3 regions of the Vibrio vulnificus NBRC 15645 genome follow, and region 3 is predicted to be linked to each of the others. Evidence: predicted binding sites of a transcription regulator. Region 3 holds the regulator's gene; each other region holds the start of a gene.

Evidence for each region. Region 3 encodes MetJ, which represses methionine synthesis genes. Its sites were predicted from a motif close to TTAGACNTNTANANGTCTAA; they were not measured.
Region 1: metA (homoserine O-acetyltransferase MetA) is a predicted target of MetJ. The motif match lies at 1,703-1,722, and genes of this name have one in related genera.
Region 2: metE (5-methyltetrahydropteroyltriglutamate--homocysteine S-methyltransferase) is a predicted target of MetJ. The motif match lies at 4,311-4,330, and genes of this name have one in related genera.

The regions. Positions count from the first base shown of each region.
Region 1 covers NZ_CP012881.1:70,776-80,935, reverse strand. The annotation lists gene pilW (type IV pilus biogenesis/stability protein PilW) at 1-580, opposite strand, end outside; gene metA (homoserine O-acetyltransferase MetA) at 736-1,677, opposite strand; gene AOT11_RS00295 (bifunctional metallophosphatase/5'-nucleotidase) at 1,837-3,741, opposite strand; gene AOT11_RS00290 (M20/M25/M40 family metallo-hydrolase) at 3,974-5,080, opposite strand; gene hppD (4-hydroxyphenylpyruvate dioxygenase) at 5,491-6,564, shown strand; gene AOT11_RS00280 (homogentisate 1,2-dioxygenase) at 6,557-7,693, shown strand; gene AOT11_RS00275 (fumarylacetoacetate hydrolase family protein) at 7,734-8,753, shown strand; gene maiA (maleylacetoacetate isomerase) at 8,761-9,429, shown strand; gene AOT11_RS00265 (substrate-binding periplasmic protein) at 9,464-10,160, shown strand, end outside.
Region 2 covers NZ_CP012881.1:2,699,815-2,709,974, reverse strand. The annotation lists gene pta (phosphate acetyltransferase) at 1-1,632, shown strand, start outside; gene metE (5-methyltetrahydropteroyltriglutamate--homocysteine S-methyltransferase) at 1,751-4,087, opposite strand; gene metR (HTH-type transcriptional regulator MetR) at 4,395-5,306, shown strand; gene AOT11_RS12500 (DUF4250 domain-containing protein) at 5,318-5,518, opposite strand; gene AOT11_RS12495 (hypothetical protein) at 5,622-6,308, opposite strand; gene AOT11_RS12490 (EAL domain-containing protein) at 6,399-8,861, opposite strand; gene AOT11_RS12485 (EAL domain-containing protein) at 8,963-10,160, opposite strand, start outside.
Region 3 covers NZ_CP012881.1:1,820,980-1,831,139, reverse strand. The annotation lists gene AOT11_RS08565 (bifunctional aspartate kinase/homoserine dehydrogenase II) at 1-282, opposite strand, end outside; gene AOT11_RS08560 (O-succinylhomoserine (thiol)-lyase) at 282-1,448, opposite strand; gene metJ (met regulon transcriptional regulator MetJ) at 1,659-1,976, shown strand; gene AOT11_RS08550 (malic enzyme-like NAD(P)-binding protein) at 2,062-3,339, opposite strand; gene rpmE (50S ribosomal protein L31) at 3,618-3,839, opposite strand; gene priA (primosomal protein N') at 4,120-6,324, shown strand; gene cytR (DNA-binding transcriptional regulator CytR) at 6,553-7,560, shown strand; gene AOT11_RS08530 (SPOR domain-containing protein) at 7,668-8,225, shown strand; gene hslV (ATP-dependent protease subunit HslV) at 8,375-8,929, shown strand; gene hslU (HslU--HslV peptidase ATPase subunit) at 8,957-10,160, shown strand, end outside.

The DNA of each region.
Region 1 (10,160 bases), 1.5 Mb from region 3:
GGGTGTAGTTACCAGCATCCACTTCCAGCTTCGCTAGGTTCAAAATGGATTTAGGGCGGTGTGGGTCGTAGTCAATTGCACGAGTAAAATAGGTTTGCGCTTTTACATTTTCTCCCGCCTTCAGAGCACAAAAAGCGGCGTTTTCATAGCTGGCAGGAATCAAGTAGTAGTATGGCTGCTCAATAGCACGATTAAACAAACGATCCGCTTTGTCATACTCGCCCTTTTTGCATAAAAACGTGCCGTAGTTGTTCAATACGTTGCCGTTTTTGGGGTGCTGACGAGCCGATTTTTGATAAATATCTTCAGCTTTGCCGTTTTCACCGACACGCTCGTAGTAGTGGGCCATGGAAAGCTGTGCTCGGTAATAATCAGGAGCGTGTGTCAGGGCTTGTTGTAAGTTGTCATGGGCTTTGATCATCGCGCCATTTTCGAGATAGCCAAGCCCCAAGGCAATGCGAGATTCTGCCATGCCAATTGGGTCCGGATCTTTTTGTGCTTGGCCTTCAGTGACTGTGACACACCCGGTCAAAAGGGTAAGTGCTACCAATTGCGGCAAAAGAAGAGTTTGTTTTTTCATCGTTTTCGTTCTTTTTAATGTGGCCTGAAGAGATGATAAATCCTTGGGGTCTATTGCCTATCAATCGACATCGACAATGCGAGTCACTTTGCATAAACGACAACAGGCCGCCTCAAAGGCGACCTGTTGTAAAAAAGGTTTGATATCGTGTGGCGCTATTCGTCTTTGGTGAACGCGTCTTCGCTGAAATGATCGAGATCGTAAGGCGTTTGTTGGTAAACGCAATAGTTCAACCAGTTCGAGAAAAGCAGGTGTCCGTGGCTACGCCAGCTTGCAATTGGCGGATTATCTGGGTTGTCATTGGGGTAGTAGTTAACCGGAATTGCCGGTTCCATGCCTTCACCCAAATCGCGAATGTATTCATTGTGCAGCGTGTGCGGGTCATATTCTGGGTGGCCAGTAACAAAGACGTTGCGCTTGTCTTTGGTGGTGGCTAGGTAAACGCCTGCATCGTCAGACGTCGCGAGAATATCCAAATCGGTGTGTTCTGCGAGATACTCTGGCGAAAAATCGGCGTAGCGAGAATGGGGGGCCAAAAAGGAATCATCAAAGCCACGTAAAACCGGATGATAAGGTTTGTGAATACGGTGGTGATACACGCCAGAGAGCTTCTCTTTACGTGTCTGCTTTGGCAAATTGTAAAGCAATTTCAGGCCTGCTTGCGCAGCCCAACAGACATACAGAGTTGAGGTAACGTGTGATTTCGCCCATTCCATGATGGTTTTGAGGTGATCCCAATAAATCACATCTTCAAACTGCACCAAGCCTAGCGGCGCACCTGTGATGATCAATCCATCAAAGTTACGGTTTTTCACCATCTCGAATTGACGATAAAAATTGTCGAGATGTTCAGTCGGGGTGTTTTTGCTCGGGCGATCGTCAATACGCAGCAGCTCGACATTGACCTGGAGAGGGCTGTTAGAGAGCAGGCGTAAAAACTGAGTTTCTGTCTCAATTTTTTTCGGCATCAAATTGAGAATCAGTACCCTCAGCGGACGAATTTCTTGCTTGGCGGCACGAGTTTCACTCATGACGAAGATGTTTTCAGTTCGCAAAACATCTGCCGCTGGTAATTGATCTGGAATACGAATAGGCACAGCTTTCTCCCTAAGCTAATCTCTTTTGGACGTCTATACATCTAAACCTATCCTATTTTTTTTGTGATGTCGACAGGCAAAAGGGGGCGAAAGGAAATTTTATTGTGACAATTTTGCGAGAGAAAAATGTGCACCTACTAAGAGGTGCACAGACGTGGTTTATGGGTTCAGGGCTTCGATGAGGATCAACTCGCGTTTAAGATGTTGTTTCTCAGCAGGATATGCTTCCTCAATTTTAGCAAGGCGAGAAGTAATGGCTTCGTTTTTAGCCTGTGGATTAGTGAACACCAGTGCTTTGACATTTATTGAAGCAATGTTGGTGTAGCGGCCATCTTCACTGGCAGGTACATCGATTTTGCCTTTGTTGATCAACTGTTTGACGATCGCCCCTTCTTTCTCAAACCCCTGCAAACCAGAGAGTTTCCAGCGTTGCATCGGTTGGCCAACGTATTGTCCTTGTTTCTGCTCGGTGAGGTAGCGGATGGTGAGATTTCGGATGGTGCCTTGTTCCTCTCCATATTTTGCTTCGGTATCAAACAGAACAGGGAAAGTTTGGCCCTCTAACACACCGCCTTTTTGGGTCAAATGGCCCATACGGTAGCTGTTCATGCCGAGGCGAATCTCGCTGTCGTCTAACACGGGTTTGCCATCGGCAAACTTGAGATCAGTAATGCGCTGGCCTGCTGGCTGAGTTAAGTCGATGGTGTAGGTGACGCCCGCGAAGAAGTCGTTGGTTGAGTACTTTGAGGCGCGTCTTTCAGGATTGAAGCTGTATGTCACATCCCCCGGTTGCACCGAATTGAAGTAACCAGCAGACCACTCCATGTACTGTTTCAACTCTTTGCCTGTCATTTGGTAAACCGTGATCTCACCGCCTGCATATTGGTAGTTGTACGCGATGTCTTTAGCTTTGATTGGGCCTACGTCCAGCTTGGCGTTGTCATTGTCAATTTGCAGTGCAATGACGTTGGCTTGAGGTGCATAGAAAAAACTTGCTTCTTGGAAAAGAGCGCTGATCCCTGTGTCTTGAATATGCACTTGCGGGATACCGCGAATGTCGTTTTCTGGTACTAAGTTGACGCCAGTTAGCTGCGCTACTTCGCGGTTGGCCATTTCACGCAGACGCTTGTGATACGGTTCGTAGAGTGATTCCATTTTGTCATCCGAATCGATGCCCTTGATCTTGTAGGTGTAGCTGTCTTTGTTGATCAAGGTGAATTGGCCATTTTGCTCTTCAAACTGCAAGTCAATGCGTGACAGCGCGCGGCCATATTTGTCGGGCTCGGTGATGATGACGCCATTGACCACGGCTTTATCAATGCGCGTATGCATGTGGCCGGCCACAATGGCATCAAGCTCTGGATTTCCGTTGGCAATGTCGGTGACACCGGTGTCTGCGATGTCGTTTTCATTGTCTAGGCCCATGTGGGCAACTAGTACAATCGCATCGACTTTGCCCTCAATCTGCTTGACGATTTTTTTCACTTCCAGCGTCGGGTTGGTGAAGGTCATCCCTTCAAGGCGATTGGTTCCTTCAGCGAAGACTTGCGTCATGGGCGTGTCCATTCCGATCACGCCGATTTTTATCCCACCACGCTCAATGATGGTGTAACCCGGCAAAAACGGGTTGCCATCAGGGCGTTGAATGTTGCCTGCCAGAGAGGTGCCTTTGAATTGGGTGAGAGAGCGATTAAGCACGTTCAAGCCAAAATCAAACTCATGATTGCCTAATACCCAAACGTCATAGTTCATCTCATTGAAGCCGAGCATCATTGGATCGATCGGCTCTTCTTTAAACGTTTCGACAAAGTTGCCTTGAATGGTGTCACCTGCGTCGACCAAAATGACGTTATTTTGTTCTTGGCGAATCGCTTTTACTTTGGTGGCGATTTGGCTCAGGCTGCCGCTCATATTGAGTTTGTCCGCGGCGTAGTCCCAAGGCATAAAATGGCCGTGAAGGTCAGATGTGCCGAGAATAGTGACGTTATGGATATCGCCATTCGCGGCGAGGGCTGGAAAAGTCAGGGAGAGCGCAATTGCACTGGTTAAAAGGGTCTTTTTCATTTGATTATCACGTTATTAATTAAAACTAAATGCATAGTAATCATTTGAATAGCAACTAAATGTGATGATTATCGATAAATCCATGAAAGATAAACTCTCGTTTCATTGCTTTGCGAGATCTAAAGAACTTTCAACGGAATGGGTGATCAGACTTTGGGTTTAAGAGGAAACTAATATGAGAGGAAACAAATAACAGAGAAAACGCACTGGCAGGGCCAGTGCGTCAAAGGGATTACTTGGCTAAGTAGTGAGTCAAAAATTCGGTGATTTTGACCATGTCCGCAATGGCAATGAACTCTTCTGTTGTGTGTACTTTTGACATGCCGGTCGACAGATTGACCGTCGTTAAACCCTTGGCATTGAAGTTATTAGCATCACTACCGCCTCCAGTGCCTTTGGTTATGGCGTCTACACCAATGTCCGCAAAAGCTTGCTTAATTTCCACGACGTGAGGATGGTCATCGCTAAGCACAAACGCGTTGTACGCGCGGCTCGATTCAATCTCCACTTTCGCACCATGTTCTTCGGCGACACGCTCAAAAGTCGTGATCATGTGCTCGACTTGTGCATCGAGCTTTTCTGCATTGAGCGAGCGAGCTTCCGCAACAATTTTCAACTCTGGCATGACAATGTTTGTCGCCTGACCGCCGTGAACCGAACCAATATTGGCAGTCGTTTCCGAGTCAATACGCAGCAGTTTCATTTGATTGATGGCATCGGCGGCTACCATAATGGCACTGATGCCTTCTTCTGGCGCCAAACCTGCGTGAGCAGGGCGACCTTTAATCGTAGCGACGATTTTCTGTTGGCCAGGTGCTGCCGTGACAATAGAGCCAATTGGGCCACCTGTATCCAGTACAATCGCTTGCTGAGCCGTGACGTAGCTCATATCAAAATATTCGGAACCAAACAGGCCGCCTTCTTCATGCACAGTAAAGGCAAGCTCTATGGTTTTGTGCTGTTGATTTTGCTCTTTCAGCAGACGCACGGCTTCCATAATGGCAGCGATGCCCGATTTGTCATCACCACCAAGAATGGTGTTTCCTTTTGAACGGATAATGCCATCTTCAATCACAGGTTCAATGCCATTGCCCGGCGCCACGGTATCCATGTGACAACTTAATAAGATGGAACCTTCAAGCTCACCCTCTAAGCGTGCATAGACGTTAAAGCCATTCGAGATGTGTTCTGGCACAGGCAGTTTGTGCACGCTAAAGCCCATGTCGCCGAGCTGTTCAGCCAGCGCTTCGGCAATTGCTTTTTCATTCATCGACTCACTGTCGATGCGCACTAACTGACAAAAATGCTCGATAAGACGTTCTTGGTTTACTGGAATCATTCGGCTGATCTCTCTTTTGCTGTGGGCAGCGCCCGTGTAGGAACAGAATGCTCTATTGTGCATAGTTGGCAGACAATAAAACTGCGTTGAATCAAATAAACGGACGGACTGACACAATAATGACGTTTGAAACAACGGGAAAATAATCATTACTCAGTGGTTAACATAAAATTTACATTTACGATTGGTCTGTAAATTGGCTCGTACAACGCAAAGGGGTAATCGAAGAGGGAATGGCACGCTTTTGTGTCAAATTATGGTTATTCGCTTTTGGTGTAACAAATGCTTTACATTTTGGCGTGTGGATTGAGTTTTTCTCCAGTAGACAGGCGCTATTCCAATTCTTCTGACTCTGGTTCAAGTTAACAAAGTGTTAACCAAAATAAAACGCAGTCTAAAAGGAGAAAGTCATGGTGGATGCAATCAACCCACTGGGCACAGACGGATTTGAGTTTGTCGAATACACCGCCGCCGATAACACAGGTATCGAGCAGCTTAAGCATTTGTTTTCCTCGCTGGGCTTTGCGGAAGTCGCCAAGCATCGCTCGAAAGAAGCTTGGTTATATCGCCAGGGCGATATCAACTTTGTCGTTAATGCTCAGCCGCACAGTCAGGCTGAGGAGTTTGCAAACGTTCATGGACCTTCAGTATGTGGGATGGCATTTCGAGTGCAAGATGCAGCGTCAGCACTTAAGCACGCATTGACCAATGGCGCAGAAGAATACAAAACAGAAATAGGACCGATGGAACTGAGTATCCCTGCTGTGCATGGCATTGGTGGCAGTTTGCTCTATTTTGTTGATCGCTACGGTAAGCAGAGTATCTACGATGTCGACTTTCGTTTTTATGACGACTCCGCTCAGCGCCTGGCGAACTCGGATGTCGGCTTGTATGAAATTGACCACCTTACCCACAACGTAAAACGCGGCAACATGGATACTTGGGCGGGATTTTATGAGCGTATTGGTAACTTCCGTGAAATTCGTTATTTCGATATTGAAGGGAAACTCACTGGTCTGGTGAGCCGAGCCATGACCGCACCGTGTGGCAAAATTCGTATCCCAATTAATGAATCATCAGACGATAAGTCACAAATCGAAGAGTTCATTCGTGAATACAATGGCGAAGGTATTCAGCACATCGCGCTCACCACCGATGATATCTACCAAACGGTTCAAACGCTGCGCGAGCGCGGTATGGACTTTATGCCAACGCCGGATACTTACTACGATAAAGTGGATACGCGTGTGGAAGGGCACAAAGAAGATGTCAACCGACTACGAGATCTGCGCATTCTGATCGATGGTGCTCCTTTGAAAGATGGCATCTTATTGCAGATCTTTACCCAAACAGTGATTGGCCCAGTCTTCTTTGAAATCATTCAGCGTAAAGGCAATGAAGGGTTTGGTGAAGGCAACTTTAAAGCCCTTTTTGAATCGATTGAAGAAGATCAGATTCGTCGCGGAGTATTGAACGATGCATAAATGGATCACCTTTCCTCATCGGGAAGGTGTCTGCTCCAAGCAGGCACACGCCGATTTTCCTGAAGAGGCGATTTACGAACGTGAAGCGGGGCGCAGTGGGTTCTTTGGCCCTGCTGCGCATTTCCATCATCAACATGCGCCAACAGGTTGGGTCGATTGGCAAGGCGATTTAAGACCGAGAGCGTTTGATTTCACTCGCGTGACCAGCGCTAATCAAGCCTCTCCTTGGAGCGTGCCGCATTTGCTTCACAATCACGAATGCAAAGTCCGGGTCTGGAAAACCCAAACCAAGATGGAGTTTCTGGCGCGAAATGCGGATGGCGACGAACTGCTCTTTATTCATCAAGGAAAAGCGGACCTTTATTGTGACTATGGCCATTTGGCAGTGGGGGAAGGGGATTACGTGATGATCCCGCGTTCCACTAACTGGCGTTTGGAGCCGTCAGAGGCGATGTTTATTTTGATGATTGAAAACACCGATGCCGCGTATTCACTGCCAGAGAAAGGATTAGTTGGTAATCATGCGGTGTTTGACCCTGCGGTACTTGAAACGCCGTCGATCAACGATCAGTTCAAAGCGCAATACTCAGAGCAAGAGACGCGTGTGGAAGTGAAACGCCACGACAATGTGAGCGTGATTACCTATCCGTTTAATCCATTGGATGCCATTGGTTGGCATGGTGATCTCTCCGTAGTGAAACTGAACTGGCGCGATATACGCCCTTTGATGTCTCATCGTTATCACTTGCCACCATCGGCGCACACCACCTTTGTTGGTAACGGCTTTGTTGTTTGCACCTTTGTTCCGCGCCCGATCGAAAGTGACCCTGGTGCGTTGAAAGTGCCGTTTTATCACAACAACGACGATTATGATGAAGTGTTGTTCTACCATGCAGGGGATTTTTTCAGCCGCGACAACATTGAAGCGGGTATGGTGACGTTCCACCCAGCAGGCTTTACCCATGGGCCACATCCTAAGGCATTCAAAGCAGGCCAAGAGTACAAGAAAAAGTTCACCGACGAAGTCGCGGTGATGATTGATACGCGTCATGCATTAACGTTTGCACAAGAACTCGACAGTGTAGAAAACAAAGAATACGTCTACAGTTGGCGTGAAAACCAAAAATAACACGGACGACAGAACAGCAAGGTTTGAGAAGGGAAGAGAGATGAAATTAGCAACGAAAAAGAATGCGCATCGTGATGGTGAGTTGATCGTCGTCAGCCGCGATTTGAGCCGTTATGTTTCCGCGGCCGACATCGCGCCGACATTGCAGCTTGCATTGGATCATTGGTCTGTGTGCGAACCCAAGTTGAAAGAGCTTTATCAAGCGCTCAATCAAGGCGAGGTAGCGGGAAGTTCACCATTTGAAGAGACCTTGGTTCATTCACCGTTACCGCGTGCTTATCAGTGGGCCGATGGCTCTGCGTACGTCAATCACGTGGAGTTGGTGCGCAAAGCTCGTGGTGCTGAAATGCCAGAAAGCTTTTGGACAGATCCGCTCATGTACCAAGGGGGATCCGATTCCTTTATTGCCCCTCGAGACAACATCGAGTTTGCCAGTGAAGAGTGGGGTATTGATTTTGAAGGCGAAGTCGCGGTGATCACGGGAGACGTGCCAATGGGGGCGAGCATTGCGCAAGCGCAAGAGTCAATTCGTTTGGTGATGCTGGTTAATGACGTTTCGTTGCGTGGCCTGATCCCTGCTGAATTAGCCAAAGGCTTTGGCTTTTTTCAATCCAAACCCTCTTCTGCGTTTTCTCCCGTCGCGGTGACTTTGGATGAACTGGGCGATGCTTGGTATGAGAACAAGCTTCATTTACCACTGATTTCCACCTACAACGACAAGCCTTTTGGTAAGCCGAACGCAGGGGTTGATATGACCTTCGATTTTGCCGATCTGATTGTGCATGCAGCGAAAACGCGTCCACTGTCTGCAGGGGCAATCATAGGCTCTGGTACTGTGTCGAATAAACAAGGAACCGATCACGGCACTTCGATTGAAGAAGGTGGTGTGGGTTACTCGTGTATTGCCGAAATTCGCATGATTGAAACGATTCGTGATGGTCAAGCCAGCACGTCATTTATGCGTTTTGGCGATTCTATCCGCTTAGAAATGTTCGATGCGCAAGGGCAATCTATTTTTGGTGCGATTGAACAACAAGTGAGTCGTTATCAGCATAAATGAGGTTGGTATGGAGACAAGTCTTAAACTCTACGGTTATTGGCGATCGTCTGCCGCCTATCGCGTGAGGATCTGCTTAAACTTGAAGCAGCTCTGTTATGAAAACCATTCGATTCATTTAGTGAAAAATGGCGGAGAGCAGCATCTAGCACAGTACCATGCACTCAATCCCAATGAGCTGGTGCCCGTGTTGGTGGATGGGGAGCTGGTTCTCAATCAGTCATTGGCGATCATTCAGTATCTCGATGATAACTATTCATCGACTCAAGTGATCCCGTCCATTGGGCCACTCAAGTATCAAGCGTTGGCGTTGGCGCAAGACGTTGCGGTTGATGTTCATCCTCTGAATAATCTTCGGGTCTTGCAGTATCTCGAAGGGACCTTGGAGGTGGATGAAGAGCAAAAGCGCTTGTGGGTGCATCATTGGATTCACATGGGTTTTAAAGCAGTGGAAGAAAAGCTATTAGCTCACCGTAAACACTATGGCGAGTGCGTTTTTAGCATCAGTTCTAGTCCAAGTATCGTCGATATATGTTTGGTCCCTCAGGTTTATAACGCCCTCCGTTTTGGCGTAAACATGACACCGTATCCAACCATCAATGCCGTCGTCGCCGCTTGTAATCAACTGCCTGCATTCGATCTCGCTAAGCCCGAAAATCAGCCTGACGCTCAACTTTGAATTTGCCGATAGCGTTGTGATTCCTTGTTGGTAGATGTGTCAATTCAAGACTACATTTACTTGCAAGGGATCAAAATTAGGGGGCGTTATGTTCCGTTCAGTTCTGTTTCTACTTGCATCCTTGTTGGCAACAGTCACGATAGCGAAATCGGATCTTCAATCGATCACTTATCTGACCGAAGAGTACCCGCCTTATAACTTTACCGAAAATGGTGAACTGCATGGTATCGCTGTGGACCTGTTAGTAGCGGCAACGGCAAGGGCAACGCAACCTGTCGCTAAAGAAGACATTTCCGTTCAGCCTTGGGCTAGAGCATACCGTACCGTGCTGATCAATAAAGACACGGTGCTTTTTTCGACCACACGCACCAAATTGAGAGAGAACTTGTTCAATTGGGTAGGGCCGATCAGTGCCACTCGTATTGTTGTTATGGCTAAGAAAAGCGCGCAGATTTCTATTAAGCGCCCCAATGACTTGATTCAATATCGTATTGGTGTCATTCGTGATGATGTTGGTGAACAGCTCCTGCTTGAATTGGGCGTCCCGCGGAACTCAATGCAAGAGAGCTCCTATGCAGCCACCTTGGCGGAGCAACTTTACAAAGGGCGGATCGATCTTTGGGCGTATGAAGAAAATGTCGCAAAATGGTGGATATCCAAAGGTGGATTCAACTCTGAAGATTTTGAACCTGTGTATGTTCTGCAAGAAGGGGAGCTCTATTATGCGTTTA
Region 2 (10,160 bases), 880 kb from region 3:
AACAAGCTAAACGCACCAGTTGATGAAGCAGGCCGTACGCGTCCTGATCTATCAGAGATCTTTGATGACGCAGACAGCGCGAAACAAAACCAGCTAGAAGTGATGCAAATCTTCAACTCTAGCCCAATTCGCGTTCTAGGTTGTGTGCCATGGAGCATCAACCTGATTGCAACTCGCGCAATCGATATGGCGAAGCACCTGAAAGCAGAAGTGATCAACGAAGGCGACATCAACACTCGTCGTATTAAGAGCATCACCTTCTGTGCACGTTCTCTGCCACACATGATTGAGCACTTCAAACCAGGCTCACTGCTTGTGACTTCTGCAGACCGTCCAGACGTTATCGTTGCGGCTTCTCTAGCAGCAATGAACGGCGTGGAAATCGGTGCGGTACTACTGACTGGCGGTTACGATATTCCTACAGAGATCGAAAAGCTATGTAAGCCAGCGTTTGAAAGTGGCCTTCCAATTTTCAAAGCACAAGGTAACACTTGGCAGACTTCGCTCAATCTACAGAGCTTCAGCCTAGAAGTACCTGCAGACGATAAAGAGCGTATCGAGTTCATCAACGACCACGTTGCGGGTCACATCGATGGCAACTGGATTGAGTCAATGACAGAAGGTACTGAGCGTTCTCGTCGTCTAAGTCCTCCAGCATTCCGTTACCAGTTGACTGAGCTTGCTCGTAAAGCGGGTAAACGCATCGTTCTTCCTGAAGGTGACGAGCCACGTACTGTGAAAGCGGCGGCGATCTGTGCTGAACGCGGTATCGCAGAATGTGTGCTGCTAGGTAACCCTGAAGAGATCAAGCGCGTGGCAGCACAACAAGGTGTTGAACTGGGCGCTGGCGTTAAGATCATCGATGCAGACGCGATTCGTGAAAACTACGTTGCTCGTCTTGTTGAACTACGTGGCTCGAAAGGCATGACGGAAGTTGTGGCTCGTGAGAAGCTGCAAGATTCTGTGTTCCTAGGCACTATGATGCTTGAGAACGATGAAGTTGACGGTCTTGTTTCTGGTGCGGTTCACACGACGGCAAACACCATCGTTCCTCCGTTCCAAATTATCAAGACTGCACCAAATGCGTCTATCGTATCTTCTGTATTCTTCATGCTTCTGCCTGATCAAGTACTGGTTTACGGTGACTGTGCGATCAACCCAGATCCAACGGCAGAACAGCTTGCAGAAATCGCGATTCAATCTGCGGATTCTGCTGCAGCCTTTGGTATTGACCCACGCGTAGCAATGATCTCTTACTCTACTGGTGAATCTGGTAAGGGTGCAGACGTTGATAAAGTACGTGAAGCGACCAAACTGGCTCAAGAGAAACGTCCTGATCTGATCATCGACGGTCCTCTGCAGTACGACGCAGCGATCATGGAAAACGTGGCAGCTTCTAAAGCGCCTAACTCTCCAGTAGCAGGTAAAGCGACTGTATTCGTATTCCCAGACCTCAACACGGGTAACACGACTTACAAAGCGGTACAACGTTCAGCAGACCTTGTTTCTATCGGTCCAATGCTGCAAGGTATGCGCAAGCCTGTAAACGACCTATCTCGTGGCGCGCTAGTCGACGATATCGTCTACACCATCGCTCTAACTGCAATCCAAGCGACTCAAGATCAGCAATAATCCACTGAATCTTTTGTCTCTTGTCAGTAAGACTGAGCAGCGATAGAACGAAAAAGGGGTTGGCACTATGCCAACCCTTTTTGTTTTATGACTCATTCGGTCTCTTTACGCGCTCGCTTTAAGCTTCTGTTTCTACGACTGCCACTGCCTCGTGATTCACTGCGCTAGTCTCCTCGGCTAACTCGTTTCTCAGGCGTTTTGCTGCAGACACCAAGTTTGCCAACGCCGCTTCGGTTTCTGGCCAGTTGCGTGTTTTCAAACCGCAGTCTGGGTTTACCCACAAGCGCTCTACTGGGATCTTCTGCGCCGCTTTTTTCACGAGATCGACAATCCACTCTTCGCTTGGAATGTTTGGTGAATGGATATCATACACACCCGGACCAATTTCATTTGGGTAGTTGAACTCTTCAAATGCTTTAAGCAGTTCCATATTCGAGCGTGACGTTTCGATGGTAATCACATCGGCATCCAATGCCGCCACCGACTCAATGATTTCGTTGAACTCGCTGTAGCACATGTGCGTGTGGATCTGCGTTTCTGGCCTCGCACTCGCTGCTGAAATGCGAAACGCTTCGACCGCCCAATCTAGGTAACTCTGATGATCACGCTTTTTCAGTGGCAGACCTTCACGAATCGCCGGTTCATCAATTTGAATGATATTGACGCCTGCATCTTGCAGGTCCGACACCTCATCACGAAGCGCCAACGCCAGTTGCTGGGCAATCGCTTTACGGCTGATGTCTTCACGCGGGAACGTCCAGCATAGAATCGTCACCGGGCCTGTCAGCATGCCTTTCATCTGTTTTGAAGTGAGCGACTGCGCGTAAGTAGACCAACCCACCGTGATAGGCTGCTCACGCTCAATATCAGCAACCACAATAGCAGGTTTCACACAGCGCGAACCGTAGCTTTGCACCCAACCAAATTGCGTGGTTTGGAAGCCCGATAAGTGTTCAGCAAAATACTCAACCATGTCGTTGCGCTCCGCTTCACCGTGCACAAGCACATCGAGATCGAGCGCTTCTTGGCGTTTTACCGCATCCGCTATGTGGCCCTTTAGCGCCTGTTCATACTCTGCTGAAGAAAGCTGACCACTGCGATAGGCACTGCGCTGAACACGAATCTCACTGGTTTGCGGGAAAGAACCAATCGTCGTGGTTGGCAATAACGGCAACTGCAATACCTCAGCTTGGTGTCGCGCACGTTCCGCATAAGGCACACTGCGCTGTGCAAGCTCTGCGGTAATCGCGTTCACTCGTGACTGCACCGTTGCTTTGTGTACATGAGCAGCCGACTTGCGTGCTTGGATTGGCTGGCTGTACGCCTCACACTGTGCAATCGCCGCCGCATCACCATCCAGCGCTTTACCCAGTAGCACCACTTCCGACACTTTTTGTTTAGCAAAAGCAAACCAACTACGCACTTCTGCAGACAAACCCGCTTCGAGATCTAAATCCACCGGTGAATGCAGCAGCGAACATGAACTGGCGATCCAAAGGCGCTCGCCCAATGCGACTTTCACCGGCTGAAGTCGCGCTAGCTGCGTTTTGACGTCCGAACGCCACACATTCCGACCATTGATAACCCCGAGCGACAGCACCCAATTTTGCGGCAACTTAGCCAGCACCGCATCCAATTGCTCTGGTGCGGCAGAAAGGTCAACATGAAGGCCGTCCACTGAGAGCTCGACAATACGATCGAGCGTATCAACCACAGAGTCAAAATAGGTGGTCAGCAGCACTTTTACCTCGCTGCGGATCACTTGGTAAGCAAGCTTAAATGCATCAAGCCAAGGTTTTTCCAACTCAAGTGCAAGAATAGGTTCATCAATTTGCACCCATTCAACACCTTGCTTGGCCAACTTGGCCAAAATCGCTTGGTATGCGGTGAGCAAACGAGGTAACAGTGTTAAGCGGTCAAATCCGTCTTCAATTTCCTTCCCAAGGTAGAGATAACTCAGTGGACCAAGCAGCACCGGTTTTACTTTGTGGCCAGCTTGTACGGCTTCGTTCACTTCTTCAAACAGTTGCGGCCAGCTGACTTCAAAGGTGTCCTCCTTCGTGAACTCTGGCACGATGTAGTGATAGTTGGTGTTGAACCATTTCGTCATGTCTGACGCGGCCGCACCATGACAAGGACAGCTCGATTGCGACTGACCACGGCCTACTCGGAACAAGGTATCCAAATCGGGGAAGCCATGACGATGGCGTTTTGGCACATGGCCAAGCAACAAGGTGGTGGTCAGAACATGGTCGTACCATGCGAAGTCCCCTGCGACGGCAAAGCTAAGCCCTGCTGAGGCTTGAGTTTGCCAATTTTTGTGGCGCAACTTCGCACCGACTTTTTTCAGTTCAGCTTGGTCGATTTCACCGCGCCAATATTTTTCTTGGGCAAATTTGAGTTCGCGTTTTTCGCCGATACGGGGATAGCCGAGGATATGCGTGGTCGTTGTCATGTCAAATTCCTTATTTTTCTATGCGTAATTTTTCTATGCTGGGATGGTTAGGCGGCTCACAAACGGCTGCTGAGCGGATGCAATACATCTTATTCGTCACATCTCTCGAGATGTCCGGATGGCTAAACTATCTCGCTAACCTCGCGTTTCGACAATCTCCAATTATTCAACTTGTTTATTAGAAAAATTCATCATAAGAAAAGAAACATCAGCAAAAAAATAAATAGACGTCTAGATGTTTACAGCTCCAAAAAAACTGGGTAAGTTAAAAAGGCTCATGTAACGAGCGATTGGTTGAGAGGGATTCATGATTGAGCTAAAACACTTAAAAACACTAACGTCATTGCGAGACACAGGCTCATTAACCGCCACAGCGACATCACTGCATCTCACTCAATCGGCGCTCTCGCATCAAATTAAAGATTTGGAAGCGCGCATTGGTGGTCAGCTCTTTTTGCGCAAAACTCGCCCCGTTAAGTTCACCTCAGAAGGGGAAATTTTGCTGCGCTTAGCCGACGAGATTTTGCCAAAGTTAGCCAGAGCAGAGAATGAGTTGGCGAGCTTAAAAGAAGACGTGAATGGCCGCTTACACATGGCGATCGAATGCCACTCCTGCTTCCAGTGGCTCATGCCTGCTCTTAAGGAATATCAGTTGACCTGGCCGAGCGTAACCCTCGATTTTTCCTCCGGTTTTGGCTTTGAGCCCCTACCCGCTTTGATGGCTGGTGAACTGGATTTGGTGATCACGTCCGATATCCAGCCTCGCTCTGAAGTGCATTACGAGCCACTGTTTGATTTTGAAATGCGCCTGATTACCGCCACCAACCATCCTCTTGCAAGCAAAGAGCGCTTACAACCTGACGATCTCGCCGATCAGACCATGTTGACTTATCCGGTACAAAAACAACGTTTAGACGTGGTGAAACACTTTTTAGCGCCCGCCGGTGTCGAGCCCGCTCGCTGGAAACAAGCAGACAACACACTGATGCTGGTGCAGATGGTTTCCGCCGGCTTGGGGGTTGCGGCTTTGCCCAACTGGGCGATCAGCGAATTTTCTCGCCAAGGGCTGATCACCAGTATTCCATTAGGTAAGGGATTGTGGCGACGACTGTTTGCCGCCACACGCAATGCCGATAAAGACAAACGCTATCTTCAAGCCTTTTTTGCGACGGCAAGACAACAATGCAAAAGCCATCTTGATGGCATCAAGATGGCTTAAGGGAATGATCACTAGCGAGAGTATGATTTGAATTGGTTGGTGAGCGGATCGTATTGGTAGCCCAAACCATCCAGTTTGCCAACCACTTGCTCAACGTCCATTTCGTACATGCTGACCAGATCTTCAAAGCTGTCGCATTCCAGTCGTAACTTCTCGTTGACGATGCCCAGTAGAATAATGCTGTCTAAACGGGCGACGTTACTCAGATCCATGACTACGCTCCTTTGTTGGTACATCTCTATTAAGCGTAGTCACTATTTCAAGTGGATAAAGTGAAGCGGGTCTAAATGTTTGAATGTTCGTCAGAGATGAGACTTATCCATTCACCACAAACAAAATCTGCATAGAGACGGTGGCAGCCACTACCATCAGCCACGAGGTTGAAAGCTGAAGTTTGCTGGCGGTTTTTCCGGTGAAAATATGCCAACACCACACCACAATGCCGCCAATGACCAGCGCTAGGCTGGTGAGAATCAAGGTGATGGCTTGAGTCTGTGCCTGTTCATCAAAGCCAGACGCAACAGCCAGCAACGAAAGCGCTAGGCCCATCGCCGCCACAATACCGCTAAACGGCAAAATGCGGTGGAAGGCTTGCAAACGTGAGCGAGCAATCACTAACAACAAGTGCGCAAACGCCGCGCCAAGCAGTACCACCATCATCACCGTCGCCACAGACGCCCCCCACATGGGTTGCTTCATCGCCTGAATCGCAACAAACGACACCGCTAAGCCATCGGCTAAGTAGAGAACCCAAAGTGGCCCTGCATCACGCGTTTTGCCCGTTTGTACTTTGGAGTAGAAATAGAAAATGGCAAACACCACTAAAAATGCAGCAATCTCAATGGAAGAGACCGCCATCCACATCAAACCAATCGCAGGAAGCAGTTTATGAATGCGGCCACGTTGGCCCGGGCAAATATCGCCTTTAACCAAAACAAGAGTCAAAACAAGTTGTGCTCCTAGTAACATTGGAGCAAACGAAGAGAGTAAGAACTGAACCATGATGAATAACGCTATGCGATTAAAACTGGGCAGGCATGATACCCAAAGCCTTATCGAACAGCAATTGATGTCCTTCAGATTGCCACATGCCTAACATCCCTGAGCAAAGTAACGCAGTACCTCTTTTTGCGTCACAACGCCCATGTATTTGCCCAACTCATCCAACACCACCCAAGGGAATGGCAACTCTTGAACGATCAACTCGCCGATATCCACCGCTTTGGTCTGGTAGCTGATGCTCGAGAACTGGGTCTTCATCACCTGATTTAGCGTCCGTTTCGAGATCGAGAGATCTTTCATGGTTTCCAGTTTTGTGCCTAACGTCGCGGAAAGATGCAAATTGAGCGTTTCGCTATCGACAATGCCGAGGCATTCATCATCATCCACAATCGGTATCACCGTAAGGCTGCCCGCATCCAAAAGCGCTTTTGCTTGCCCAAGGGTGTCTTGAGGCCCAAGCGTGCTTTGCGTCGCTAAAGAGAGCCTTAGCACGCCCATGCTTCGCACACTCTCGTTACTTTCAAGGAAGTCACTCAGTTGAGCTTGATAGTTCCAAGCTAAGTGCAGTTGATCCAAAGGCAGGGGCTTAGAGAAAAAGTAGCCTTGAATGAAATCTACCCCTAACCCGCACAAGACTTCCAATTCCTGTTTGGTTTCCACGCCTTCGGCCACCACTTTCACGTTAAGGGTATGGGATAGCTCCGTGATCATTCGGACGATGTGATATTTGTGCGTACCAATGCGAATATTGGTCACAAACTCTCTGTCGATTTTGAGCAAATCAAAGTTGCAATCACTCAGATAGGTGAAAGAGGAATACCCTGTGCCGAAATCATCAATGGCGACGCTCACCCCCATGTGACGAATGCGTTTTATCAATTCCGATTGGTTCGACTCGCTATCAAAATACGCGCTTTCCGTCAGCTCTATTGTCACTAACTCAGGTGTATCGGCGTACATGCAAACCATCTGCTCGGCATTTTGCAACACCTCTTCAGCACCCAACTTGGTGTTGAGTGAACGGTTGATGGTAATGCCAATCCGCCGACCAAAACGTTGGTGGATAACTTTTAACCCTTCGAGCGATTTCTTGCCTACTGTCCAATCCAGATCGGCAACCATTTCAAGATCTTCAGCAATGCCAACCATTTCTTGAGTATTCTGCCACTGGCCATGTTTGTCTTTAAAACGGCACAGCGCTTCAAACTTGGCGATATCCCACGTCGCCGTATCGACGATCGGCTGGTAAAACACGTCTACCGATTCCTCTTTGATCGAGCGCACCACCAGCTCTTCCAACTCTCTTCTGCGCAGCACTTCTCGGTGAATCGAACCGTGATAGAAGGTGATCATACCTTTATGCTGACCATCATGCTCAAGCATGGCTTGTACCGCGTGTGACACCATCACTTTAGGGTTTTGCGTATCATGCCCAAGTATCGAAACCCCCACTTTCCCGCCCAACACCGCATTTTGCACTTCCTCACCACTCAAATGGGTCAGTTGAGCGAAAAACTTACGGATGGTTTGATGAATGATTTGAACCTGATTCGGTCCTTGGCTTTTGTTACATTCGATCGCCGCAACAAAGTGATTGCCGCCTAAATAACCCACGGCGCTACTGATGCGGTTTTTCTCCAAGCTTTCTGACAGGCGCTGTTTCAGTTCATATTCATCACCTGCCGCGAAGTTGGGCAAAAATGCCAGCACCATTAACAAATCATCATTGTTCGAGTCCATCCAGCGTACCGTCAGTTGCTGGGTAAACTGCTTTTCGGTTGGCAGCTGTGTCAACAACTCAACGCCACCATGTTCCATGTCAGCAATTCGATAAAGTCGGTCAGAGAAATCAACATACAAACCAAGGTAATAGATTTTATCGTCACAAGTGAGTTTTTGCAGCGTCAGTTCCTGCGGCACAATCGCACCGCCAAAGGTACGAATAAGCACCACGCCTTGCCACAACCCTTTGCTGTTTACCTCTTCAGAGATGCTTTGATAAAACTCATCGCTGTGCTTACCTGAATCCAAAATCGACGCGCGCTGCCCAACAATTTGATTGAGCTTGTAACCGGTGTGATTTTCGAAGTAGCGATTGCACAGCAAGATCTGTGTTGTGGCATCTGTGAGCAGAATGCCATGATGATCATTGTCGAACGCTTGGCGAAACAGCGTCGAAAACTCATTCCCTTTGGTATCGACACTAAACAGTTTGCGGATTTCCCCCTCTACGGCATTCTCCGCTTGGGGAACAAATCGAAACAGCACATAGTGGCTGACCGAGTTGAGGCTAATCCAACAACGGTAGCTGCCTGATTTTTTGGATTGGCACGCTCGATCAAGCAAGTTGAGTAATTGCAGTTTGTCGATGGTGGCAAACGAAGACCAAAATAACGCGCTGACATCCTCACTCAGTCCGATACGCCAAAAATGACGAAACAGCGCTTCATCAACATGTAAGCACGCATCACCGTGTTTCCATTGCCAGCCATACGATGATGACTTGGTGGAATGTTCGCCAGAGCGCCACTCTCCTCTGGAAGGTTGTAACATAGTTTTTCCTTAACGAACCTCACGCTAGCCACTGCGTTGACGTTAATAAAAACCCTAGCCTCTTTAAAATTAGGTGATGAGGCGCAGTTACACCAGTCGAACTAACTAAGATTCTTGCGCAAATATTTAAGGACCGAGTGCATTTCAATCACCCCTTTATAGTCTCCATCGTCATCCACCATGATCCAAGGAAACAATTCCAATTGGTTAATGACCACCGCCAACGCGCTCATTTGTGTGTGCCAGTGCAGTGTTGAAAAATTCAACACCATCACTTGATTGACGCGCTTGTTCCACAAACCGGCTTCTTTCATAGTTTCCAGCTCTGTGCCCATCCCTGGCGTTAAATGTAAGTTCATCGCTTCTCTATCGACAAACCCTACACATTTCCGCCCGTCCACCACCGGGATAATGTTGAGATCATCTCGCTGCAAATATTCAAACGCTAATGAGATTGGGTCTCCTGGGTCAAGATGTGGCGTGGCGGGCGTGGCAAGATCGCAAACGCACCCTTTTGAGCCGTATTTCTTCTGGTAGGGCGCCAAAGAGAGCGCTTCGAATTGCTGCTGAGCGTCACTTTTGAGGGCAAAAGGCTTAGCAAAAAAGTACCCCTGAACGCTGTCCACACCGATTTGTGCCAAAATTTGCAGCTCGGTTTCGCTTTCTACCCCTTCAGCGACCACCCGCAAACCCAGTTGATGCGAAAGCTCTGTCAGCGAACGCACAATGCGATATTGATTGGAGTTAACACGAATATTTTGCACAAACGCGCGATCGATTTTGAGCACATCAAAATGGCATTGTGTGAGGTATTGAAACGAAGAGTAACCGGTACCAAAATCGTCAACGGCAACAGAAACGCCCGCTTTACGCAGCAGCTTCAGTCCATCGGCTTTGTGTTCTTCACTTTCAAAATAGGCATTTTCCGTGATTTCCACCGTCACTTGCTCAGGTTGTACGCCACTTTCATCAATCAGCAACGCCGTTTGCATCAACAACTGACTGACACCCGTTGAAGAACTGATGGAACGATTAAACGAAATGCCTACTTGTGGCCCAAAACACGACTGTAAATACTCAAGATCGCTTAATGCTCGCCTTGCCACCTGCTGGTCGAGGGTTTCAATCATGTCCAAGTCTTCGGCGATATTGATCAACTCTTGAACCGAGGCTTGTTCACTCAATTCGGGGGGAAACCGGCACAAGGCTTCGAACTTATCTACTCGCCACTGTTGTAGATCGATAATCGGTTGGTAATGCACCTCAATGGTTTTCTGCTCGATACACTCAAGCAATAAG
Region 3 (10,160 bases):
TTGATCAAGCAGCTCGCTACGCTGGTTCGACGCGATCAGTGCTTCCACCAAGCCGGTTTGATATTGACGCAAAGCTTGCAATGCTTCGTGAGCCAAACGGCCGTCCTTCTCCAGCGCCTCACTAAATTCAATTAAGCGGTTGGTGGTTTTACCCGCTGCCGACACCACCACTAAATCGTTGTCACCCGAGTACTCTTTGAGGATGTTCACCACACGACGATAGCAATCCGGATCCGCAAGGCTGCTTCCACCAAATTTGTGCAGTTGTCGAACTTGACTCATTAACAGCTCTCCTTCGCTTGTTGAAAGGCCTGCTTGAGGTCAGCAATCAGATCTTGCGCATCTTCCAGCCCCACGGATAAACGCAATAACTGTTGCGTGACGCCAGCCTCTGCGAGCGCTTCCTCTCCCATCGCACGATGAGTCATGGAAGCAGGATGACAAACCAAACTTTCGACACCACCAAGTGACTCCGCTAATGAAAATAAATCTAGCGCTTTCACAAACACTTTCAATTGCTCGAAGCTGCCAGCAAATTCAAAGCTCAACATCGAGCCAAAGCCCGATTGCTGCTTTTTAGCAACCTCATGGCCGGGATGCGCTGGCAAACTCGGGTGATAAATGGTGCCGACTAACTCTTGAGTTTGCAGATAAGAGAGGATTTGTTGCGAACTTTCTTCATGCACGCGCATACGTGCCCCCAAGGTGCGGATGCCACGCAGCGTCATATAGCTGTCAAATGGCGTGCCAGTTGCACCAAGGCAGTTCCCCCACCATGCTAGCTCTGTTGCGTGCTCTTCGGTTTTTGTGATCACCACACCGCCAATCACATCAGAATGCCCATTGATGTACTTGGTTGTCGAGTGAATCACAAAGTCTGCCCCCAGCTCCAAAGGCTTTTGGTACACCGGTGTCAAAAAGGTGTTATCGACCGCCACCAACGCACCCACTTTATGGGCTTTCTCACACACTTCCGCGATGTCCACCACACGCACGAGCGGGTTGGAAGGTGTTTCAAGCAACACCAACTTAGGGTTAAGCGCTAACGCTGCATCCAGTGCAGCACTGTCGGATTGGTCGACAAAGCGGACTTTAAAATCCCCTTTCTTCGCTCGAGTATTGAAAAGACGGTAGGTACCGCCATAACAATCATGAGGGGCTACAATAAGATCGTCAGGACTTAAAAAAGCAGAAACCCACAAGTTGAGTGCCGATGTCCCGCAGTTTGTAACCACCGCACCTTTACCAGACTCAAGCTCAAACAACGCTTGCTCTAGTAAGCCACGATTGGGGTTGCCTGAGCGGGTATAGTCGTATTTAGGCACTTCACCAAAGGCAGAGAAACCATAGTTCGTCGACAAATAGATCGGTGGCACAACGGCACGGTATTGAGTATCGGATTCGATGCCCGTTCTAACGGCAATCGTAGCTGGCTTGTGGTGACTCATGATGTTTCCTTTCTGCGAAGATGAATTCTTAATAAGAATGCGCTACTGTTATCGGACGCCTTCCTCTCCATTAATAGTTGTCACTTTAACCATCAAAATTTAAGACGTCAACACTTCTAGACGTCCATATGTCTTTGCTTATGGCGGTAAATCCAGCTAAAATCTCCGCTTACAATTTTTATTAACCGATTATTACTCTGAAGGTGCGCAATGGCTGACTGGAATGGCGAATACATAAGTCCATACGCAGAGCATGGAAAGAAAAGCGAGCAAGTAAAAAAAATTACCGTTTCTATCCCGCTTAAAGTACTAAAAGTTCTGACGGATGAACGTACTCGTCGTCAAATTAACAACCTACGCCACGCAACAAACAGTGAGTTGTTGTGTGAGGCATTCCTGCATGCGTACACAGGCCAGCCACTGCCGACGGATGAAGATCTCAGAAAGGATCGCCCGGATGATATCCCAACAGAAGCCAAAGAATTAATGACGGCGATGGGTATTGAATTTGAAGCGTATGACGACTAAACCTCGTTAGCTTTACCACACCGGGGAAAGTGGTATCTGATCAAAAACGGGACGCTTAAAGCGTCCCGTTTGTTTAGGCTATGATTTACTCGGCCATGTAGTTTTCTGGCATTGGAATACGAGCAACACCGGTATCCACGGCCGCCTGAGCAACGGCTTTCGCCACGCGAGGCAACAAACGTGAATCCATTGGTTTTGGAATAATGTATTGCGGACCAAAGCTGAGCGATTCAACACCTGCCGCTTTCAATACCGCTTCTGGCACTGGCTCTTTCGCCAATTGACGAATCGCTTCAACCGCTGCCAACTTCATTTCATCATTAATTTCACTAGCACGAACATCCAGTGCACCACGGAAAATAAATGGGAAGCACAACACGTTGTTCACTTGGTTTGGATAGTCGCTGCGTCCTGTACCCATAATAAGATCGCTGCGCACTTCATGCGCCAGCTCTGGCTTGATCTCTGGATCAGGGTTTGAACACGCAAACACAACCGGTTTATCCGCCATCAGCTTCAGCGCTTCTGCTGGCATTAGGTTTGGACCAGACACGCCAAGGAAGAGATCCGCACCGCTGATAACATCTTCTAGTGTGCGCTTGTCTGTATTGTTGGCAAACAGTTGCTTGTATTCGTTGAGATCATCACGACGTGTATGAATCACACCTTTGCGATCCAGCATATAGATCTTTTCACGCATCGCGCCACATTTGATCAACAGCTCCATACACGCCACCGCAGCAGCCCCAGCGCCAAGACAAACGATAATACACTCGTTCAACTTTTTACCCTGCAACTCAATCGCATTCAGCATACCAGCGGCAGTCACGATCGCCGTACCGTGTTGGTCATCATGGAAAACGGGTACATCGCAACGCTCAATCAGACGTTTTTCAATTTCAAAACAATCCGGGGCTTTGATGTCTTCTAGGTTGATACCACCAAAGGTATCTGCAATGTTCGCTACCGTATCCACAAATTCGTCGATGGTGCGATGCTTCACTTCGATATCGATAGAATCAAGACCAGCAAAACGCTTAAACAGCAGCGCCTTCCCTTCCATTACTGGCTTTGATGCCAAAGGACCTAAATTACCTAGGCCCAAAATTGCCGTACCGTTAGAGATAACGGCCACCATATTTCCCTTTGAGGTGTACTTGTAAACGTTGTCTGGGTTCTGTGCGATTTCGCGAACCGGCTCTGCGACACCTGGACTGTAAGCTAAAGCAAGATCTTTAGCGGTTTCCGCAGGTTTGGTTAGAGCGACGGCAATTTTACCCGCCGTTGGCAAAGCATGATAATCAAGAGCTTGTTGGCGAAGTACTTCTTCAGGGGTCATTTGCTGGCTATTGTCATCGGACATAAATGGTTATTCTCTTTTTGCGTGTACGGTAAAGGGGGGAACACTTTAGCTTGAACAAAAACTCTGCCTTTTTGTTCAATTTAGAGAGAAATTCTAATTGATATAAGTCAATCTTCCTAGCCAAGATTGCGAGGCAAATCTATAAAAATTGTGAATAAGATAGAAGTAAGACCAGATGGCATAAGGGAGGGTGCTTGAGAGAAAGCGTCACCTAGACGCTGAATGCAAAAAAGGCCGCATAAGCGACCTTTTTTCTCAAACAGCAATAGCTAACGCTATTATTTCTTACCGCTTGATAGAGCACCGAAACGCTTGTTGAAGCGATCAACACGGCCGCCTGTATCAACGATACGTTGCTTACCAGTGTAGAATGGGTGGCACTTGTCACATACGTCTAGGTGGATAGATTCTTTATCTAGAGTAGAGTTGAAAACGAAAGAGTTGCCGCAAGAACAAGTTGCGTTTACTGCTTTGTATTCTGGATGGATACCAGCTTTCATGGGATAACCTCAAATAGTAGGCCGTGTCGCTATACGAGTCTTTGCCGCACACCACACGCAGTTAAAAATAAAACTCAGATACCGCTAAAATAGAATTAAAGCCATATCTTAAGGCGCGATATAGTAATGAATCGTCTCTTTCGAATCAACCTATTTCCGCGATTTTCCGCTAGTTTTTTATACAGTTTTCCTCTCTCTGTTCGAGCATGCCCTTTTCTCGTATTTCTACCTCGCTTCCATTAGACTGTAAGTCATTATTTTTGCCATGAAACACCACGTTATGCGTCCATCCATTGCTCGTGTTGCGCTGCCAGTGCCACTCGATAAACAATTTGATTATCTCGTTCCTGGACACCTTTTTCCGATCATTGGTGGTCGCGTGAGTGTGCCGTTTGGACGACAAACCTTGATTGGCATTGTCACCGCTTTAGTTCAAGAATCAGACTTTCCACGCGAGCAACTTAAACCCCTTAAAGCAGTGTTGGATCATCGTCCTATTTGGCCCGATTCCGTCTACAGTTTATTACTTTGGTGTAGCCAGTTTTACCAATATCCCCTAGGTGAAACACTGCATAACGCCCTCCCTGCTGCACTAAGAAAAGGTAAAGCGGCTGACTTTGCGACTCTACAAGAATGGCAGTTGACCGAGTTAGGCAAAAACCAGTTGATGCAAGGGCTAAACAGTCGCGCGATAAAGCAAGCGAAAGTATTGAATATGCTTGCTAATGGCCCTCTGCCTCACCAAGCCTTTCTCGATGAGGAAGTGGCATCCACAACCTTACGCACCTTGGAAGAAAAAGGCTGGATCACCTGTGAAGAAAAAACGCCACAGTTAACTCGTTGGGGGAATCCGATTGAACATCCCGTCGATAAGCCGAAACTCAACCAAGAGCAAGCCATTGCCATTGCCACCGTAAACAGCCAGACAGACTTTGGCTGTTATTTGTTGGAAGGAGTCACAGGCTCAGGCAAAACCGAAGTTTATCTCAACTTGATCAAACCCATTTTGGAACAAGGCAAACAGGCCCTGGTGTTGGTCCCTGAAATTGGTTTAACACCACAAACCATCAATCGTTTTCGTCAACGGTTTGATGTGCCAGTCGCCGTCATCCATTCTGGTCTTAATGATACTGAACGTCTCAACGCTTGGCTTTCCGCACGAGACAAAGCGGCGGGCATTGTCATTGGTACACGCTCTGCACTACTGATCCCATTTGCCCAGCTAGGGATCATCATTGTCGATGAAGAGCACGACGCTTCATACAAACAACAAGATAGCCTGCGTTACCATGCTCGCGATGTGGCTGTGATGCGAGCGGCAAAAGAAGGCATTCCAATTGTTCTCGGTTCAGCCACGCCCGCGTTAGAAACCTTACACAACGCACTTACGGGCAAATATCATCATCTCTCGCTGACCCAACGAGCAGGAATGGCGGTGCCAACCACCAATAAAGTGCTGGATGTCAAAGGGCTCTATCTGGAAAGTGGCCTCTCAGCGCCACTCATTGCTGAAATGCGTCGTCATTTAAAAGCGGGCAATCAGGTGATGCTATTTCTCAACCGTCGAGGCTTCTCCCCAGCGTTAATGTGCCATGAATGTGGTTGGATTGCCGAGTGCAAACGCTGCGATGCCTATTACACTTATCACCAGTACAGCAATGAAATCCGCTGTCACCACTGTGGCTCTCAACAACCTATTATTCACCAGTGCCAAGGTTGTGGCTCTACACAACTGGTGACCGTTGGTGTCGGCACTGAGCAACTGGAAAACCAGTTGACGACCCTGTTTCCTGACTACAAAGCAATTCGCATCGACCGCGATAGCACACGACGCAAAGGTAGCCTCGAAAGCGCTTTAGAAGCCATTCGCAAAGGGGAATACCAAATTTTAATTGGCACGCAAATGCTGGCTAAAGGCCATCATTTCCCAGACGTGACGTTAGTGGCACTATTGGATGTTGATGGGTCATTATACAGCAGTGACTTCCGAGCGTCCGAGCGATTGGCTCAGTTGTTTATTCAAGTCGCAGGACGAGCAGGGCGTGCCAGCAAACCTGGCGAAGTGATCTTACAAACCCACCATCCAGAACACACTTTGCTCAAAGCTCTGTTGACCAAGGATTACCGGCACTTTGCGCAGTCTGCACTGGAAGAACGGAAAATTGCCCAACTTCCCCCGTTTAGTTTTCTAACGCTATTTCGCGCAGAAGCCAATCACAGTGAAATCGTCGAAACATTCTTGCGCCAAGTGCGTATGACTCTCGAGTCTCATCCCTTGTTTGATCACAGTTGTCTCGTGCTCGGCCCAACACCCGCCCCACTGGCCAAACGTGCGGGCAAATACCGCTGGCAGCTTCTGCTTCAAACTCAACATCGTTCCTTGATGCAGAAAATACTCTCGAGCACGAAACCTGCTATCGATTTGTTACCAGATGCAAAAAAAGTACGTTGGAACTTGGATATTGAGCCGCAGGATCTGAGTTAGCAAACGTTTACCACCTCACTCTAACGTTGAAAATTGCAACAATTTGCTTCTTTACGTGATGACCATCACGAATGAAATGCGGATTTTGTTAATTCGCCCGTAACTTTAAATAAAGAATTGAATAGACTATTCAAATTAGAACGAGGCAACTCATAATTCGATTTTATTTTCCGAATCAGAACAATAACTAAACGTCATAATTGGCGAACATTTTGAGAGGGTTAGTATATGGCGACAATGAAGGATGTTGCCCAGCTTGCAGGAGTTTCAACGGCAACGGTTTCGAGAGCGCTGATGAATCCAGACAAAGTATCCGCCACAACGCGTAAGCGTGTGGAAGATGCGGTGTTGGAAGCTGGTTATTCCCCAAATTCGCTGGCACGCAATTTACGCCGCAACGAGTCACGCACTATCGTCGCGATCGTTCCTGACATTTGTGATCCTTACTACACAGAGATCATTCGTGGCATTGAAGATGCCGCCATTGAGCAGGGATATTTGGTTCTACTCGGTGACAGCGGCCAACAAAAGCGCCGTGAAAGCTCACTCGTCAATCTCGTTTTTACCAAGCAAGCGGATGGTATGCTACTGCTTGGTACTGACTTACCTTTTGATGTGAGCAAGCCAGAACAGAAAAATCTTCCTCCGATGGTCATGGCTTGCGAGTTCGCCCCCGACCTCGAACTGCCGACGGTTCATATCGATAACTTGACCTCTGCCTTTGAAGCGGTGAACTACCTGACTCAACTGGGCCACAAACGCATCGCCCAAATTTCAGGGCCAAAATCCGCAGCACTTTGTCAGTTTAGACAACAAGGCTATCAACAAGCTTTGCGCCGTGCCGGCATCACAATGAACCCACAATATTGTGTTGAGTCTGAGTTCTCTTTTGAAGGTGGGGCGAAAGCGATCCGTCATCTGCTAGAAATGAATGATGCGCCAACCGCCGTCTTCTGTCATTGTGACACCATGGCTATCGGGGCGATTCAAGAAGCGAAAAAATTGGGCTTCCGAGTACCCCAGGATCTGTCGATTGTCGGCTTCGATGACATCCAGTTCGCCCAATATTGCGATCCTCCGCTAACCACCATCTCACAACCACGCTATGAGATTGGTCGTCAAGCGATGCTAATGATGTTAGAGCTGCTGAAAGGGCATGACATTCACAGTGGCTCACGCCTACTTGAAACCAAATTGGTGGTTCGTGGTAGCGCAGCACCTCCGGGCTTACGCTAACCGAAACCAACCGGCAGCGAGGTTATTTGCAGCCTCGCTTCCTTTTCTGCGACGTTTCCCTGTTAACGCTTGGCATTCTGCATTACCATAGCGGGCTAGCATAACAATTGTTTGTATTTTCCGTGGCTAAAGATTATGTAAGACGTGGTCGTAGTCCTAAAAAGCCGACCAAAAAAGCAGCTCCTCGTAGAAAAAAACCTTGGCTTGCCGGCCTGTTAGCTATCGTGCTACTGGGTGGTTTTGGCTATGGTTTGTATACCCTCAGCAATGACCCAGAGCCGCCAACACCCGTTGTAGAAAACAAACCGGTGAGTAAACCTAAACCGCCGGCGAAAAAAGAACTGCCGCCTCCACCAGAAGAAAAATGGCAATACGTTGAAAGCTTACCAAATCGAGAAATCGAAGTGGTGGCCAAAGAACAAGAAGTGCCTAAGATTCCTTACATTATGCAGTGTGGCGCCTACAAAAAAAGTGAACAAGCGGAACATCGTAAACTCGACATCGCTTTTCAAGGCATTACCAGTACCGTCAAAAAGAAAGAAGGCAGTGATTGGTATCGCGTGGTCTTAGGACCATATAAGCTAAAACGTGACGCTGAACGCGATCGCCATAAATTGCAACGCGCCAAAATTGAGCCGTGTGCCATCTGGCAAGAAGAACAATAATTCTCATCCAAAGGGGCTTGTAATTCGCCCCTTTTCTTTGCCTCCCTTTCCCCCTAACCTTCCATTCCAAACCTTGAGCCTTGATTTCTTTTTTACCCTCCCCCATATAGGGATCAACTCCATATAGAAAAGAATCAAGAGGCCTACTCGTGACTACCATCGTTTCTGTACGTCGTAACAATAAAGTCGTCATCGCCGGGGATGGGCAAGTATCTCTGGGTAACACGGTAATGAAAGGCAATGCGCGTAAAGTTCGCCGTCTATACCACAACAAAGTACTGGCAGGCTTTGCTGGCGGCACAGCGGATGCCTTTACTCTATTTGAACGCTTCGAAAGTAAGCTGCAGATGCATCAAGGCCACCTCACTAAAGCGGCCGTTGAACTGGCGAAAGATTGGCGCAGCGATCGTGCATTACGTAAACTTGAAGCATTATTGGCCGTGGCAGACGAAACAGCGTCATTGATCATCACGGGCAATGGCGACGTGGTACAGCCAGAAAACGATTTGATCGCGATTGGGTCTGGAGGGGCGTATGCACAAGCAGCCGCGACCGCTTTATTGGAAAATACCGAACTCGATGCACGCGAAATCGCAGAAAAAGCATTGAACATTGCGGGTGATATTTGTGTGTTTACCAACCACAACCACACCATCGAAGAGCTCGAGATCCCAGCAGAATTGCCGAATCTCAGCCAAGCTTAATTCGCCCACAGATTGTAAGGAATGATTATGTCTGAAATGACTCCTCGTGAAATTGTCCATGAACTGAATCGACACATCATTGGTCAAGACAACGCAAAACGCTCTGTGGCAATTGCACTACGTAATCGCTGGCGTCGAATGCAACTTGAAGAAAGCTTGCGCGTAGAAGTCACGCCAAAGAATATTCTGATGATAGGCCCGACTGGGGTTGGTAAAACTGAAATCGCTCGTCGTCTTGCGAAACTGGCCAACGCACCTTTCATTAAAGTGGAAGCCACCAAATTCACCGAAGTGGGTTATGTGGGTAAAGAAGTGGAAAGCATTATTCGCGATCTAACTGACGTGGCGGTGAAACTGACTCATCAGCAAGCGATGGAAAAAGTAAAGTTCCGTGCAGAAGAGCTCGCGGAAGAACGAATTCTTGATGCGCTCCTACCACCGCCTCGTGATGCTTGGGGGCAGAACGAACAAAGCGAAGATACCTCTAACACTCGCCAAATCTTCCGTAAAAAACTGCGTGAAGGAAAACTCGACGACAAAGAAATTGAAATCAATGTCGCTGCGCCACAGATGGGCGTGGAAATCATGGCGCCTCCTGGTATGGAAGAGATGACTAACCAGCTACAAGGTATGTTCCAGAGCCTAGCTGGCAATACCAGTAAAAAGCGCAAATTGAAAATCAAAGACGCCTTTAAAGCACTGATTGAAGAAGAAGCCGCTAAGCTGGTTAATCAAGATGAACTTAAAGAGCAAGCCATCTACAGTGTAGAAAACAATGGCATCGTGTTTATCGATGAGATCGATAAAATCTGTAAACGCGGTGAGAGCTCAGGCCCCGATGTGTCTCGAGAAGGCGTTCAGCGTGACTTGTTGCCTCTTATCGAAGGCAGCACTGTCTCCACCAAGCACGGTATGGTAAAGACCGACCATATTCTGTTTATTGCCTCTGGTGCTTTCCAAGTTGCTAAGCCTTCTGACCTGATTCCTGAACTGCAAGGTCGATTGCCGATCCGTGTTGAGCTTGAGGCGCTTTCAAGCCACGATTTCAAGCGTATTCTGACCGAGCCAAGAGCATCACTGACAGAACAATATGTCGCTCTGATGAAAACAGAAGATGTGGACATCGAATTTACGGAAGACGGCATCACGCAAATTGCAGAAGCCGCCTGGACCGTGAATGAAACCACAGAGAACATTGGTGCTCGCCGTCTACATACCGTAATGGAACGCC